3 regions of the Streptomyces sp. NPDC003379 genome follow, and region 1 is predicted to be linked to each of the others. Evidence: riboswitches for the same ligand, from Rfam matches in the RefSeq annotation. Region 1 holds a riboswitch; each other region holds the start of a gene.
The links. Region 1 has a riboswitch for cyclic di-AMP ahead of ACWDVB_RS20655 (C40 family peptidase). Riboswitches for the same ligand answer to the same signal wherever they lie in the genome.

Region 1 (5,418 bases):
ACCGAACGGCGCAAAACCGCCTCGTCCAGGACCACGCTCAGGCGCAGCGGCGGCTGCGCGCGCAACACGTGCTGCCGGGCCAGGCGCACCTCCACCAACGCGTCGACCTGCTCCTCGGGGAGCCCGCCGAGCGCCGCCCGGGTCACCGCGCGCGCGTACTGCGGGGTCTGCAACAGCCCAGGGACCACGGAGGTCTCCAGCGTGCGCATCCAACTCGCCTGCGCCTCCAGACTGATGAAGTCACGGTAGGCGACGGGCAGCAGGTCACGGTAGGCCTTCCACCAGTGATGACGCCCCGCCGACGCGGTGTCGTCGGTACCGGCCAACGCCACGAGCAGCTCACCGAGATGCGGGTCCTTCACGTCGTAGGCCTCCAGCAGGAGGCGCACGTCCGTGGCCTTCACACCGCTGCGGCCCGTCTCGATCCGGCTCACCTTCGACTGGTGCCAGCCGACCTTGGCGGCGGCCTGGCTGCTGGTGAGTCCCGCGACGCCGCGCAGCGCGCGCAGTTCGGCGCCGAGTCTGCGGCGGCGCACCGCGGGGCCGTTCTGCATGTCCGTCTCCTTCCGGACCGAGCCGTCGGGTCACCCGGCGGCAGAGCGGGGGACAGAGGCGACAGTAGAGGAAGCACAGACCTCGCACCCAAATACGTTCGGTCGTAGCAGAGTTCACCGCTTCGAGCGACAGATATATGCACATCTCGGTGGATCGCCACCCGTGACCGGCAAAGGAGTGGGAGGCTGGCGCGAAGGACCAGTCCGGGGCGTCCTCGAATTCAACCGCTCCGAGTCGGAGACCGACCCCGGTGGGAAAGGGACAGCGTCGCCATGGCAGACCACCAGGAAGCATCCGTCACTCTGCCGAGCGATCCCGCCTCGGTCTCCGCCGCCCGCAGGTACGTGGCGAACGTACTCGCGGAATGGGGACTGCCGGGCGAGGCCGAGATGGGGGAGACGATCAGACTCATCGTCTCCGAGCTCGCCACGAACGCCGTGCAGCATACCCGCGGTCAGTCACCCACCTTCACCGTGGACGTCGAGCTGGACCGGGACGAGCAGCTGCGGATCGGCGTCACCGACAGCCATCCGCGCTATCCGAAGCGGCTGCCGGCGGCCGTCCAGCAGGACAACGGCCGCGGCATGGTCATCATCCGCTGTCTGACCGCCGAGTGCGGCGGCAGGCTCTCGGTCAGCCCCACCGAAGAGGGCGGCAAGACCGTGTGGATCGCCCTGCCCTGGACGGTCCCCGTCCGGCACCGGCCCCGCGACGCCGCGCACTGACCCGCGGGACGCCGCTGGCCCCGGGCCGCTGCCTGGCCCCCGGGGCCCCCGGGCCCCGGGCTCAGCCGGTGTTCGCCGAGCGCCCGAACGCCCCGCGCAGCAGCGCCCGGAAGGAGTCCGCCGCGGCGTTCGACTCGTCGGCGCGGTGCACGACGGAGATGGTCCGCCGCAGCTCACCCGGGTCGAGAAGCCGCATCCCGACCGGCGTCGCGGCGGTCCGCGCCACCATCTCCGGCACCACGGCGACACCGAGCCCGGCGCTCACCAGGGCGCAGACCAAGGCGTAGCCCGGCGTCGCGACCACCACGGCGGGCGTCGCCCCGGCCCGCGCCAGCGCCCGCTCCACGGCCCGCCGCGGCGGATGGTCGGGCGCCATGCTGATCAGTGGCTGTCCGGCCAGCGCGGCCGGCGCCAGCCGTGAGGTGCCGCTCGTGAGGGCGTGCCCCGGCTGGGTCACCAGGACCAACTCCTCCACCAGGACCGGCTCGGCCGACACGGCGGCGGGCAGCGGCACCGGGTCGGCGGGCTCGTAGGTGTGGGTGAGGGCCAGATCGACCTCGCCCGCCGCCACGGCCGCGACGCCGGACGGCGGTTCGTGGTCCGTCACGGTCAACTCCACCTCGGGATGAGCCCTGCGGAAGGCAGTCAGAACGGGCGGCAGCAGGTGAATGCCCGCGGTCTGGAAGGTGCCCACGCGCAGCCGGCCGCCGGAGAGCCCGGCGAGCCGCGCCAGTTCGTGCCGGGCCCGCTCCATCTCGTCGAGCACCCGGCGGGCGTGCCCCGCGAGCAGCTCGCCCGCGCCGGTCAGCCGGGCGCCGCGGTGATGGCGTACGAGAAGGGCGGCGCCCGCCTCCCGCTCCAGCTTGGCCAGTTGCTGGGAGAGGGCGGGCACGGTGTAGCCGAGGCGCTCGGCGGCCCGGGTGATCGAACCGGCCTCGGAGACCGCGACGAGCGCGGCTAGCCGCGTCGGGTCGTACATGGCAACCACCCTCCTGCGGCGCACGCCCGGAGCAGAGCCGAGGGTAAACGTCTGCTTAAGGCAGACCCAGGATATTGCACATACCCGCTGAAGGCCCATGCCCGGCAGGCTGGGCGGCATGGACGCACAACTGGTCGCCTTCACCGGGGTCGCCGCGGGCATGGTCGCCATGCCGGGCGCCGACTTCACCGTCGTCGTACGCAACGCCCTCGCCTCCCGGCGGGCCGGAGTCGCCTGCGCGCTCGGTGTCGCCGCCGGGCTCCTGGTGCACACGGCGCTGGCGGTCGCGGGGGTCGCGGCGGTGCTCGCGGCCGTCCCCACGCTCTTCGAGGTGCTGCAACTCGCCGGCGGCGTCTACGTGCTGTACCTCGCCTGGCGCGCGCTGCGGTCGGCGGCGCGCGCACGCGCCACGGAGGACGACGAGCCGGTGGTACGGGGCGGCGGCCTGCGCGAGGGGTTCCTCACCAACGCCCTGAACCCGAAGGCGTCCATCACGTTCCTCAGCGTGCTGCCGCAGTTCGTGCCCGACGGCAGCCCCGCGATGCCGAGGACCCTGCTGCTCGCGGCCATCGTCGTGACGCTGGCCCTGCTGTGGTTCCCGGTCGTGGCGCTCCTGGTGGACCGGCTCGGCAAGTGGCTGCGCGGACTGCGCGCCGCCCGCGCCGTCGAGGCCGTCACCGGCACCGCTCTCGGCGCGCTGGGCCTGGTGCTTCTCCTCGAACCGCTCCGCGCGTGAAGACCACGGTCTTCTGAGGCGAGGGCGTGGGAGGCTTGGCCGTCTCGGCCGGGGGCGTCTCGTCGTCCCGCAGCCCCGCACGCCGCACCAGACGCGGCAGTACGCCCCACAGCCCGGCGCACACCACGAACGTCCCGACGCCCGCGGCCACGCCCTCGGCACGCCCGGCCGTCACATCCACGACGAGCAGCACGGCCCCGGAGAGGGCGAGCACCAGTACGCACAGACCGATGGCGGCGAGGCGGGAGGAGACCCGCACGATCAGCGGCTTGGCGCGCTGTTGGAACAGTGATCTGTGCAGCGCGGCCGGCGCCGTGAACAGAGCGGCCGCGGCCACCGCGAGCAGCAGCGTCGTCACATAGGTCGCGCGCTGCATGGCGTCGAGCGAGGGGAACCGCGCCGTGAACGCGAGGCTCAGCAGAAAGGCGAAGAGGATCTGGACGCCGGTCTGGGTGACCCTCAACTCCTGGAGAAGCTCCGCGAAGTTGCGGTCGGCGCGCTCCAGCGGCGTCTCATTGCGTGCGGTGCAGGAATAGTTGTCCGACATTCGGTACGGGTATCCGCGCCGGCGCGGACCAAGCACCCCGGGGGTGCTCGGTCCGCGTCCGGCCGGACACCGCGGGCGGGTCAGCGGACCCGGCCGTACCAGACGCTGTTGGTCCAGATCTTCTCCAGGCGCACTACGGTCCCCCTCTTGGGCGCGTGCCAGATACGGCCCTTACCCGCGTAAATACCGACGTGGTAGACGTTGCGGCCCGAGTGGAAGAACACGAGGTCGCCGCGGGTCCGCTGGGACTTGGTGATGTGCCGCGTCTTGTTGTACTGCGCGGCGGCGGTGCGGGGCAGCTTCTTGCCCGTGCGCTTGAACGAGTACAGCGTCAGGCCCGAGCAGTCGAACCGGTTGGGTCCCACCGCTCCATAGCTGTACGGCGAGCCCTTCTTGGACGCCGCGATCTTGAGCGCCTTCGTTCCGTGGGTCGCTGCCTCGGCCTCCGACGTGAGCCCGGGGGCCACGAGGGTGCCGCCTACGACGGCGAGCGTGAGAGCCGATGCGGCCCCCGTTCTGCTGAGGAGCGACGGAACGTGATTCAGCGCGGTCATGCGTAACCCTTCGTCAGCCGCCTGTGAAAGATGACCTGTCGGGTTCGGGCAGGCGAAGATGCCCGGCCGCGTCGTGCTCTGCGGCTTCACCCCAAGGGCGTCGTCCGGACTTCCCGGACGGGCCCGTCTTGCTCGGGTCCTCCACTCCTGCCGATGCACCGATGTCGACCGGTCATCCGGGTGGCGGCAGGACTCGGCGTCCGCCCGGATCGCCCCGCCGCTGTGGCGGGGGCTTGTCGTCGGAAGGGATCTTGACCCGAAAAGGGTTCGAAAACCGAGCCGAAACCGTCTTTTGTGAGGCTCCTCACGACTGACCCGTTCGGGTGGACACTGCCGAAATGGGCTCGCGGCCCCTGGGTCCGACGACGGCTCCACCAGCATTGGAATGTGTCATTCCGCCCGCTCTGTGCGCGCTCTGTGCAACTTGCGGCCGCGCGCGAATGGACGCGCATATACCCCAACTGGGGTAGCCCATCTGGTCCACTGCGAGGCGGTCCCGGACGGCGCGAGGAGCGGAACGCCACATTCAGTGGCCCGGCGGGGGCGGTACGCCGACCCGTCGGGCCCGCCGCTCGCCGTCGAGTACGCGCAGCGCCTGGGCGAGCGTGGCGGCGTGCACCTCGCTCTCGCCCCGCTGGTGCATGAGCGTCAGCGCGTCCCGCAGGGCCGTCGCCCGGCCGACGAGCGCCTGGGCGGCGCGCAGCCCGCCGTACGTGTGTTCGGCGCGGGCGGGGTTGATCCGGCCGAGCAGATCGACGACTTCGAGGTAACGGTCGATCAGCTCGGCCTCGGCTCGGGTCAGTGCGGGCAGCGGCGGCAGGTCGGGCGGCAGCATCGGCGGCTCACCGCGCTTCGCGCTCGGCGAGCGAGGTCTTGCGGCTCGGGACGATCCGGTCCACGAGCCCGTACTCCAGCGCGGCCGCGGCGTCGAGGATCTTGTCCCGCTCGATGTCCGCGGAGACGCGCTCCGAGCTCTGTCCCGTGTGCCGTGCGAGGAGTTCTTCGAGGAGCCGCCGGGTGCGCAGCATCTCGTCGGCCTGGATCGCCACATCGCCGGCCTGGCCCTGGAACGGCTCGGAGGCCGAGGGCTGACGGACCAGCACCCGTGCCCCGGGCAGCGCCTGCCGCTTGCCGGGCGTGCCCGCCGCCAGCAGAACGGCGGCGGCCGAGACGGCCTGCCCCAGGCACGTCGTCTCCACATCGCAGCTGACGAACCGCATCGTGTCGTAGATGGCGGTCATCGCGCTGAACGAGCCGCCGGGGCAGTTGATGTACAGCGAGATGTCACGGTCCGGCGCCAGGTACTCCAGGTACGTGAACTG
Region 2 (5,418 bases), on a different contig from region 1:
CCGCGCACGAGCGGGCCTTCGTCCGGGCCCTGCCCGTCCTGCTCCTGGTCGTCGGGGTCGGGTACGACGTCGCGACCCCGGCCGAGTTCACCGCCGCCCCGCTCTTCGCGGCCGCCCCGCTGATCGCCGCCCCCTTCTACTCGCTGCTCAACACCGCCCTGACGGGCGCCGCGGCCTCCGCCGCCGTACTCGTGCTGCACTACGGCAACGCCGTCACCAGCCATGTCGAGGCCATCACCGAACTTTTCACCGTGGTGACCGTCGCCGCCCTCGCGACCGTCATCAACCGCGTCGTCTGCCGCGGCAACGACCGGCTCGCCACCGCCCGCTCCATCGCCGAGGCCACCCAGCGCGCCGTGCTGCCGCAGCCGGACCCCCGGATCGGCGGGCTCGACATCGCGGCGCGGTACGAGGCGGCGCAGGCCGACGCGTTCATCGGCGGCGACCTGTACGCCGTACAGGACACCCCGCACGGTGTGCGGCTCATCGTCGGCGACGTACGCGGGAAGGGCATGGGCGCGGTGGCCGCCGTCGCCGTCGTCATCGGTGCCTTCCGGGAGGCCGCCGAGCAGGAGGCCACCCTGGAGGCGGTGGCGCAGCGCCTGGAGCGGGCGCTGGCGCGCGAGGGCACCCGGCGTGACGGGCTCGATGCCTTCGAGGGGTTCACCACGGCCGTCCTCGCGGAGATCCGGCACGGCGAGGGCGTCGTACGGCTGGTCAACCGGGGGCATCCGGCTCCGCTGCTGCTGCGCGGCGACGGTCGGCTGTGCGTGCTCTCCGGGAGCGACCCCGCGCTGCCGCTCGGCATGGGTGACCTGGGGGTCTGGCCGGACCGGGCGGACGAGTCGGACTTCCCGCCCGGCGCGATGCTGCTCTTCTATACGGACGGCCTCTCGGAGGCACGGGACGCGGCGGGGGAGTTCTACGACCCCGCGACCCGGCTCGGCGGGCGGATCTTCCCCGGCCGCGAGGGACCGCACGCGCTGCTCGCCACGCTCACGCAGGAGGTCCGGCGACACACGGGCGGCGCGGCGACGGACGACATGGCGCTGCTCGCGGTGCGGCGGCCGGCGGGCGGGGACGCGGTGGTCACCGCGCGTGACTGAAATGCAACAGAGGTCGTCGGTGGGGAGCGGACGGAGGGCGGACGGAGAGCGGACGCAGAGCTGACGGAGTGCTAACAGGGGGCGGCAGCGCGCTGACGAGAGGTCAACTCGCCCCGTTTCAGACGCCCGTGTCCCATTAAGTACGGACGGGGAGCGTTAACGATCAACTGGAACGGCTTGGAATACGGCATCCCCTTCTATTAACGTTCGATAACGCAGCGCGGTCGTCCCAGCCGTCACTAGAGATGGCTCCGCGCGCACACGCCTAATCCCGCAAGGGAGCCGGGGAACCACCAAATTGGGGTGAATCGGGCATCTGTGCATCCGTGCCAGATGTTCGTAGGAGACCTTCCTGCTCCGAACCCGTCAGCTAACCCGGTAGGCGAGAAGGAAGGAAAGGAGTGCGCCCCAGTGGCGTCCAACCGGCCTGGCCCCCAAGCGGTGTACGTACCGAACGACGACGAATTCGGTGGGTACGACGAGGAGACCTGGGAGGAATGGAATCCCACTGAGGACTCCGTCCGTCCCGTCCGCGGCAGGCACCGTGTGCACAAGAAGGGCGGCGGCGGGCTCGCCCGCAGCTCCACCGTCCTTGGCGTCGGCGTCATCGCCGCCGTCGGCGCGGGCGGCATCGCCACCGCGCAGGACGGCAAGCCGCCCGTCTCCATCTCGATGCCCGACCTGGGCGCCGTCACGGACTCGCTGCCCGAGGCCGGGTCCCTGCCCGGCGTGGGCTCCCTGATATCCGACGGCGACGCGTCGGACTCCGCGGACCCCACGGGTTCCGAGGCCGTCGCCGAGGCCGCTCCGCTCACCGCCGCCGGTGTCAGCACCGCCGACGCCGAGCAGGGCACCACCGACGCGGGCGAGGCGCTGCGCGCCCGCATCATGCAGCAGGCCGAGAACCAGCAGGACCAGGCGGACGACGCCGTGCGCACCGCGACCGAGCAGGCTGCCGTGAAGCGGGCCGCCGAAGAGGCCGCCGCCCAGCAGAAGCAGGCCGAGCAGAAGGCCGACGCCAAGACGGCCGCCAAGGCCGCCGCCAAGAAGAAGAAGGAGGAGGAGGCCCGCGAGGCCAAGGCCCTGGCCGAGCGCCGCGCCAAGCTCGCGAAGAGCTATGCGATCCCCACCTCCTCGTACACCCTGACCTCGCACTTCGGTGACTCCGGATCCATGTGGTCCTCCGGGCAGCACACCGGTCTGGACTTCGCCGCTCCGACGGGTACCCCGCTCAAGGCCGTGCACACCGGCACCGTCAAGGAGGCCGGCTGGGCGGGCGCGTACGGCTACCGCACCGTCCTGGAGCTGTCGGACGGCACCGAGATCTGGTACTGCCACCAGTCCTCGCTCAACGTCAGCGCCGGGCAGAAGGTCAGCACGGGCGACGTCATCGGCCGCGTCGGCGCGACCGGCAACGTCACCGGGCCGCACCTTCACCTGGAGGTCCACACGCCGGGCGGCGCCACCGTCGACCCGCTGGGCTGGCTCCAGAGCAAGGGCCTCAATCCCTGAGAGAGTTCGGGGGAAGTTCGGGGATTGCCGGAATTCGGTTTCCGGAAGGGACGTTGAGGAACGTATGACTCCTCTTCGTCCCCTCGGCTCATCCGACCTCGAAGTCTTCCCGCTCTCCCTCGGCGGCAACGTCTTCGGCTGGACCGCCGACCGCACCGCGTCCTTCGCCGTCCTCGACGCCTACACCGAAGCGGGCGGCAACTTCATCGACACCGCCGACGCCTACTCGGCCTGGGTGGAAGGCAACAAGGGCGGCGAGTCCGAGACCCTCATCGGCGAGTGGCTGGCCGAGCGCGGCAACCGTTCGGACGTGGTCGTCGCGACGAAGGCCGGCTCCCACCCCGAGTACAAGGGCCTGGCCGCGAGCACCATCAAGGGCGCCGCCGACGCGTCCCTGCGCCGCCTCGGCACCGACTACATCGACCTCTACTACACCCACTTCGACGACCCGTCGGTCCCGGTGGAGGAGATCATCGGGGCGCTCGACGAACTGGTGCGGGCCGGCAAGGTGCGCGCGATCGCCGCCTCCAACATCACCCCCGAGCGGCTCCAGGAGTCGCTCGACTTCTCCGACCGCGAGGGCCTCGCGCGCTACGTGGCACTGCAGCCGCACTACAACCTCGTCTCCCGCGACACCTACGAGGGCCCGCTCCAGGAGATCGCCTCCCGCTCCGGCCTCGCGGCCGTCCCCTACTACGCGCTCGCGTCCGGCTTCCTCACCGGCAAGTACCGCGCGGGCGCGCGCGTCGAGAGCGCGCGCAGCGGACGCGTCGAGGCGTACGTGGGGAGCGAGCGGGGCGACCGTGTCCTTGCCGCGCTCGACGGGATCGCGGCGGCGCGTGGTGTCCAGGTCGCGACCGTGGCGCTCGCCTGGCTGGCGGCACAGCCCACCGTCGCGGCGCCGATCGCCTCCGCGCGCACGGTCGAGCAGCTGCCGGCGCTGCTGGCCGTCGCGGACGTGGAGCTGACCGGGACGGAGCTGGCGGCGCTCACCTCGGCTTCGGCCTAGGACGGGCAGGGCTTTCAGGAGCGGTACGGGTTGTACGTCGGGGCCGGGGCCGGGTAGGGGTAGGGCTGCGGCTGTCCGTACGGGACGGGGGCGTATGGCGCGGGGGCGTACGGGGTCTGCGGGTGGCCGTACCCGGCGTACGCGTACGGCATGGGAGGCAGCGGAGGCAGCGGCATGACCGGGGCCGTCGCGCGGGCCGCGTAGGCCAGGGCGGGGCGGGCCGGTTCGCGGCGCTCCCAGAGCTTGTCGAGCAGCTCACGTTCGCGTACGACGAAGTCGGCGCCCGCCCGGCCCCGGCGCCCCCGGTGGCGCAGGAACGCCAGTGACGTCGCGTACATCTCGTACTCCATGACCGTGCGGGCCGCGGCCTTCCCCCAGGTGTACGAGGCGTAGTCGCGGGCCAGCGCGCGGGCGCGCATCGAGCCGAGCGCGTACGGCTCGGGCGGGGTGAGCCAGCCCGCCGCCGTGTACAGGGGCAGCTCGGCGCGGATGATGCGCAGTTCGCGCTGCCGCGTCCAGATGGCCAGCCAGGTCAGCAGGCCGAAGGAGGGCAGCATGAAGAGCGCGTACACGGTGAAGAACCCGTACTGACCGAAGACCGCGGAGCCGTTCCACAGGGCGTGCACGCCCATCGCGAGCAGCAGCCCGGCGAGCGGGAGCAGCACGCGGCGCAGGTGCTGGCGCTCGGCGGAGAACGCGGCGAGGCCGAAGCCGATGCCGGTCAGGACCGTGAACAGCGGGTGCGCGAACGGCGACATGACCACGCGTACGAAGAACGTCGCCGCCGTCACCGAGGCGAGGCCGCTCTCGCGGCTGAGCTGGTCGGTGACGAAGGCGTTGCCGAGGTAGAGGATGTTCTCGGTGAACGCGAAGCCGGTCGCGGTCACGCCGGCGATCACCACGCCGTCGACGATGCCGGTGAAGTCCCGTCTGCGGAAGAGGAAGACGAGCAGGATGGCGGCGGCCTTCGCGGACTCCTCGACGATCGGCGCGATGACCGTGGCGCCGAGAGTGTCGGCGCTGTGCGGGTCGGCGGTGGCGGTGGCTATCCAGCGGATCGCGAAGCTGTTCGCGACGATCGCGATGAGCGCGGCCGCGCAGGCGCCCCAGGAGAAGGAGAAGAGGAGGTTCCGCCAGGGCCCCGGCGCGACCCGGTCCAGCCAGCGGAACGCGGCGACGAGCAGCGGCACCGGAACCGTCGCGAGGCCGAGCCCGACGAGGAAGCCCTCGGTGCCGGTCTGCTCCCTCACCAGGGCGAGGATCACCAGGCCCGAGAGGGCGAGCAGCGTGACGAGCCCGGCCGCGCGTATCGCGCGCCGCTGCCACCAGCGGGCTCGGCGGAGCTCCCCCGGGGCGGGCGCCTCGGGAGGTACCGGATACGGATACGGAGGACTGGTGGCCACGTCGTTGACCCTAACGAGGGATGGGGGCGGCCGCGACGGTGCCTCAGTCCTGGGGCGCCGACTCGGCCCGTACGACACGACGGAACAGCAGGTCATGCACGACGTGGCCCTTGGCAAGGCCCTGGCCCTCGAAGCGGGTCCGGGGGCGGAACGCCGGGCGCGGCGCGTATCCGCCGTCGGCCTGGGTGTTCTCGAAGTCGGGGTGCGCGGTGAGCACCTCCAGCATCTGCTCGGCGTACGGCACCCAGTCGGTCGCGCAGTGCAGGAGCGCGCCCGGCTTCAGCGAGGGCGCGGCCAGCGTCAGGAACTCCGGCTGGATCAGGCGGCGCTTGTGGTGGCGGGGCTTGGGCCAGGGGTCGGGGAAGTAGACGCGGAGCCCGTCGAGGGA
Region 3 (5,418 bases), on a different contig from region 1:
GTCCTCCTCGAACTGGAGGATGTTGCGGATGGTGGCGCCGCGGAAGGCGTAGATCGACTGGTCCGCGTCACCCACCACGCACAGCTCGGCGGGCTCGGCGGGGTCGGCGGGGTTACGGCCCTCGCCTCCGGAGGGGCCGACCAGCTCGCGCACGAGGGCGTACTGCGCGTGGTTCGTGTCCTGGTACTCGTCGACCATGACGTGGCGGAAGCGGCGGCGGTAGTGCTCGGCGACGTCCGGGAAGGCGCGCAGGAGATGGACCGTCGTCATGATCAGGTCGTCGAAGTCCATCGCGTTCGCCTCGCGCAGACGCGACTGGTACATGGCGTAGGCCTGGGCGAGGGTCTTCTCGAAGCCGTCGGCGGCCTGGACCGCGAAGTCCTCCTCGTCGATCAGCTCGTTCTTCAGGTTCGAGATCTTGGCGCTGAAGGACTTCGGCGGGAACTTCTTCGGGTCGAGGTCCAGGTCGCGGCAGACCAGGGCCATCAGACGCTTGGAGTCCGCGGCGTCGTAGATCGAGAAGGAGGACGTGAAGCCCAGCTTCTTGTACTCGCGGCGCAGGATGCGGACGCAGGCGCTGTGGAAGGTCGACACCCACATCGCGTTGGCCCGGGGGCCGACGAGGTGCTCGACGCGCTCCTTCATCTCGCCCGCGGCCTTGTTCGTGAAGGTGATCGCGAGGATCTGGCCGGGGTGCACACCGCGCTCGGCCAGGAGGTACGCGATGCGGTGGGTCAGGACGCGGGTCTTGCCGGAACCGGCGCCGGCGACGATGAGCAGCGGCGAGCCCGCGTGCACGACGGCCGCGCGCTGGTTCTCGTTCAGCCCCTCAAGGAGGGTCGCCGAGTCGATGACCGGGCGCGGGGCACCGTCGCGGTAGTGCGAGTCCCGGGTCATGGGCACGTCGAACTTCCCGCTGAACAAGTCGTCCGGAACCGGTTCCGGAGCGCTGTCCTCGGGCGGCGGCGGGGGTTCTTCGTCCGCGGCCCGGGAAGGCCGCAGGTCCGCCAGGAAGCTGTCATCAAAGAGGCTGCTCATCGCCTCCCGAGTCTAGGCGGCCCCACTGACAACCCGCTCGGGGTTCCGGCCACCTTCTGCTGGGTGCCCGGTCACACTCCGCCACACCGCTGTCGGCCGACGCCTCGAGCCTCGTGAAGTCACGGAAATGTATCGGGCATATCGAACATCAACCTTCACATGCGTCACACAAGTTGGCTAGCGTGCAGCGCGGGCTGCTCGTCCCCCGCCGGCGAACCTCGCCGGGAGCGGGTGGCCTCCGCCGAGTCCGACGCGTTCGGAGCCGGGGACCCACCGAAAACTTGGGGTGAATCGGTCCCGTACGCAGTACGGGACCGTAGGGCAACCTTCCGGACCACCCGCCCGAACCCGACAGCTAACCCGGTAGGCGGTCTACGGAAGGAGTCGCCTCCCTTGGCGTCGCACCGCAAGCCGCGGACCCGGACAGCCGGAATTCGCACCGCCCCCGCCGTCGGCATCACGACGGCGGCCCTGACCTCCGTGGCGCTCCTGTCGCAGAGCGCGCAGGCAGCCCCCTCCGCGCCGACGAAGCCCAGCCTCGAAGAAGTGCGGAAGAAGGTCGACGACCTCTACCACCAGGCGGGCGTGGCCACCCAGAGGTACAACTCGGCCAAGGAGAAGACCGAGAAGCAGCGCAAGAAGGCCGACCGCCTGCTCGACGACGTGGCCAAGCGCGCGGACAAGCTGAACGAGGCGCGCCAGGAGCTCGGCTCCTTCGCCGCCGCGCAGTACCGCACCGGCGCCGCCTCCCAGACGGCCACGATGATGCTGGCCGACGACCCGCAGGGCTACTTCGACCAGAACCACCTGGCGGACCGGCTGACCTCGCGGCAGAAGAAGGCCGTCGACGACTACCAGGCGGAGCAGGCGTCGGCGACGAAGCAGCGTACGAAGGCGGCGAAGAGCCTCAAGACGCTGAGCGACTCCCGGGACGACCTCAGGACGAGCAAACGGACCGTCCAGACGAAGCTGGGCGAGGCGCGCGAGCTGCTTTCGGAGCTGACCGCCGAGGAGAAGGCACGCCTCGCCGTGATCGAGCGGAAGAAGGAGCGGGAGGCCAAGCGCAAGGCCGAGGAGCTGGCCCGCAAGGAGGCCGCCGAGGCGGAGCGCAAGCGCAAGGCGGAAGAGGCGGCGCAGAAGGAGCAGGATCAAGGGCAGGGGCAGGGGCAGGAGCAGGACCAGGGGCAGGGGCAGGGGCAGGACGAGGGCCAAGGCTCGGGCGCCGACTCAGGTTCTGGCTCCGGCTCCGGCTCCGGCTCTGGCTCCGGCTCCGGCTCCGGCTCCGGGAGCACCGACGGCGATTACGCCACCAAGGCCGCGAAGGTGATCGACTTCGCGGAGGCCCAGATCGGCAAGCCGTACGTCTGGGGCGCCACAGGACCCGACTCCTACGACTGCTCCGGGCTCACCCAGGACGCGTGGAAGGCCGCCGGGATCACCCTGCCGCGCACCACATGGGACCAGGTGAAGGTCGGCACGACCGTGAAGACCGCCGATGCCCAACCCGGTGACCTGGTGTTCTTCTACGACGACATCAGCCACGTAGGGATCTACATCGGCGACGGCAAGATGATCCACGCCCCGAAACCGGGCGCGAACGTCCGCGTCGAGTCGATCTACTACATGCCGATCCACAGCGTGGTGCGCCCGGCGTAGCCAGCCACGAAAAGCACCCTCTTACGCGCGCGTGGCCCGCACTCTCTCGGGAGTGCGGGCCACGCGCGCGTAGAGGCTCGTTCGCGGGATCAGGTCCACAGCACGGCGATGAAGATGTTCGCCGTGGTCAGCAGGCCCACCGCGCCGAACATGCCCTTGTCGACCTTCTCCTCGTCCCGCTTCACGTAGACCAGCGCGAGGATCACGATCAGCACGGCCATCTTGATGCCGATCTTGAGGTTGTTGACCGCGTTGTCGTCCGCCTGGTTGAGGCCCACCAGGGCCACACCGGTGACGAGCATGGTCAGCGCGCCGTGCAGCATCGCGGGGCTGAAGCGGGCGGTGCCCTGGCCCATCTGCTTCATCTGGGTCAGGAAGCCGCCCAGGAGGGAGGCGATGCCGATGATGTGCAGAGCGACGAAGAGATGGATGAGTACGTCCATGAGGCCGGAGCCTAGCCGGGGCCCTTACCGCTCCCCGCAGGCGGGCTCGTATCACCTCTCGATGGGCAGGCGGGGCGCAAGCGCCACATTGGTCACAGCCATTCGCGAAGAGGGCATCACCTCGCGATCAGGACGGACACGACCGGTCACCAGTCCAACCACTTCCGTCGGTTGCGCACAAGCCGTCACCAAGCCGTGACGGCCAGGTTTAGCGTCCTTCACCAGGTGCCCGGCTCCCCACCGCCGTCCCGCCCAGGGCGGCAGTCGGACACCACCGCCGAGGAAGCCGGCGGCGGCCCACTCCCCCTGTGCGGGCCGTCGCCGGACAGCTAAGGAGCCCCTTCGTGGCAGCGCACCGCAAGCCCAGGCAGCGCTCGCTCAGCGGCCACACGGCCCGCACCGCCGCCACTCTCGCCCTCGCCGGAGCCGCCTCGGTGACCGCCTTCGACGGCTCGGGGCACGCGGACCCCCGACTCAGCCCCGCCGAGGTGAAGTCCAAGGTCGACTCGCTCTACCGCGAGGCGGAGATCGCCACCGAGAAGTACAACGGCGCGAAGGAGAAGGCCGAGAAGGCCAAGACATCACTCGGCGGGCTGCGCGACGAGGCGGCCCGCAAGACGGAGAAGCTCAATTCCATCCGACGGGGCCTCGGTGCGTACGCCGCCGCGCAGTACCGCGCGGGCGGCATCGACCCCTCCGTGCAGCTCGCGCTCTCCTCGGACCCCGAGCAGTTCCTGGACCGCGCCTCGCTCGCCGACCGGGCCGGCAGCCGCCAGGCCGCGGCCATCAGCGGCGTACACAAGAAGCTCCAGGAGATCGACCAGCTGCGCACGGAGGCCGATGACCGCCTGTCCGACCTGCGCTCGCGCCAGGCGGAGCTGAGGAAGCACAAGAAGACCGCCACCGGAAAACTGGCCGAGGCCAAGCGGCTGCTGTCCCGGCTCACCGACGGACAACGCGCGGAGTTCGCGGGCGACGACGCCGACCGGACCACCCGCTCGGACACCCGCGCCCCTCTGCCCGGCGCCCCTCTGTCCGGCGCCCCGGCCAAGGCTCCGAACGCCCGCGCCGCGGCCGCCGTTTCCTACGCCTACAAAGCGCTCGGCAGCCCCTACGTGTGGGGCGCGACGGGCCCGAGCGCCTTCGACTGCTCGGGGCTGACGCAGGCCGCGTACCGCTCCGCGGGCGTCTCGCTGCCGCGCACCACCTACGCCCAGATCACCGCGGGCGAGCGGGTCCCACGCTCCGCACTGCACCCCGGTGACCTGGTGTTCTTCTACCCGGGCATCAGTCACGTCGGCATCTATGTGGGCAACGGCCAGATGATCCACGCCCCCAACCCGAGCGCCCCGGTGCGGCTCGCGCCGATCGACCAGATGCCGTTCGCGGGCGCGACTCGGGTGGTGTGAACCGCCCCGCCGCCCCCAGTACTGTCGGGCCCATGCCCAGCCGTACGTTGCCGCCGCCTCCTCCTCCCATGCATCTGCGCACCTGGCCGGACCGGCAGACGATGCTCACCGACCGCGGCCTGGCCCTCCACGAACTCCAGAGGCGACACCTCGGAGTCCACCGACTCCTCTTCCTGTGGCTGTGCGGTTCCGGCGCCGTCATCGGCTGGGTGCTGCTGGTCCAGCCGCTCCAGCTCATCGAGGACAAGGACGCCACGGGGCTCATCCTCGGCCCGGTCCTCGCGATCCTCGGCCTCGCGGCGCTGGGCCCCGCGGTGGTCGGCGTCGTCCTCAGCGTCCGCCGCGACCGGCGGATACGCGAACTCGCCGACAGCTGGCTCGCATTGGACAGCCACCCGGCGTCCGACGCCGGGCTGCGCTCCCCCGGCCTCAGCCTCCTGTGGCTCCTGTCCTCCCTCGCCGTGTGCGCGCTCGGCCTCTGGGCGTCCTTCTCGGCGGCCGCGTACGCCGAACCGGGCCGTGACACCTACGCCGACGTCGCCCTCGGCATGGGCGCGGGCCTCATCGTGTGGCTGACGGGCCTCATGGGCGCCACGAAGGCCGTCAGCCATTACCGCTGGGCACTGCGGAAGCTGCGCCCCGCACCGACGCCCGGCGGCATCCGCCACGAGGCCATGTCCACAAAGCCCTGAGCTGGGCCGGGGCCGCCCAGGGAGCAGTCGCCCGTCCCGCCCCCTCAGACCAGCCGTCGCGCCGTCGCCCACCGCGTCAGCTCATGGCGATTCGAGAGCTGCAGCTTCCTCAGGACCGCCGAGACATGTGACTCGACCGTCTTCACGGAGATGAAGAGCTGCTTGGCGATCTCCTTGTAC

Region 2: another riboswitch for cyclic di-AMP. It lies ahead of ACWDVB_RS21485 (M23 family metallopeptidase); the one in region 1 lies ahead of ACWDVB_RS20655 (C40 family peptidase).
Region 3: another riboswitch for cyclic di-AMP. It lies ahead of ACWDVB_RS08700 (NlpC/P60 family protein); the one in region 1 lies ahead of ACWDVB_RS20655 (C40 family peptidase).

What each region holds. Positions count from the first base shown of each region.
Region 1 covers NZ_JBSFRK010000019.1:111,983-117,400, forward strand. Annotated here, with positions in the region: gene ACWDVB_RS20630 (helix-turn-helix domain-containing protein) at 1-554, opposite strand, end outside; gene ACWDVB_RS20635 (ATP-binding protein) at 828-1,280, shown strand; gene ACWDVB_RS20640 (LysR family transcriptional regulator) at 1,342-2,259, opposite strand; gene ACWDVB_RS20645 (LysE family translocator) at 2,378-2,995, shown strand; gene ACWDVB_RS20650 (DUF6328 family protein) at 2,934-3,542, opposite strand; gene ACWDVB_RS20655 (C40 family peptidase) at 3,623-4,096, opposite strand; cyclic di-AMP (ydaO/yuaA leader) riboswitch at 4,100-4,267, opposite strand; gene ACWDVB_RS20660 (hypothetical protein) at 4,623-4,931, opposite strand; gene ACWDVB_RS20665 (ATP-dependent Clp protease proteolytic subunit) at 4,939-5,418, opposite strand, start outside.
Region 2 covers NZ_JBSFRK010000020.1:114,173-119,590, forward strand. Annotated here, with positions in the region: gene ACWDVB_RS21480 (PP2C family protein-serine/threonine phosphatase) at 1-1,106, shown strand, start outside; cyclic di-AMP (ydaO/yuaA leader) riboswitch at 1,359-1,506, shown strand; gene ACWDVB_RS21485 (M23 family metallopeptidase) at 1,518-2,618, shown strand; gene ACWDVB_RS21490 (aldo/keto reductase) at 2,683-3,627, shown strand; gene ACWDVB_RS21495 (PrsW family intramembrane metalloprotease) at 3,642-5,030, opposite strand; gene trmB (tRNA (guanosine(46)-N7)-methyltransferase TrmB) at 5,074-5,418, opposite strand, start outside.
Region 3 covers NZ_JBSFRK010000007.1:65,060-70,477, reverse strand. Annotated here, with positions in the region: gene pcrA (DNA helicase PcrA) at 1-1,038, opposite strand, end outside; cyclic di-AMP (ydaO/yuaA leader) riboswitch at 1,268-1,423, shown strand; gene ACWDVB_RS08700 (NlpC/P60 family protein) at 1,432-2,694, shown strand; gene ACWDVB_RS08695 (hypothetical protein) at 2,784-3,137, opposite strand; gene ACWDVB_RS08690 (NlpC/P60 family protein) at 3,482-4,546, shown strand; gene ACWDVB_RS08685 (hypothetical protein) at 4,579-5,238, shown strand; gene ACWDVB_RS08680 (LuxR C-terminal-related transcriptional regulator) at 5,283-5,418, opposite strand, start outside.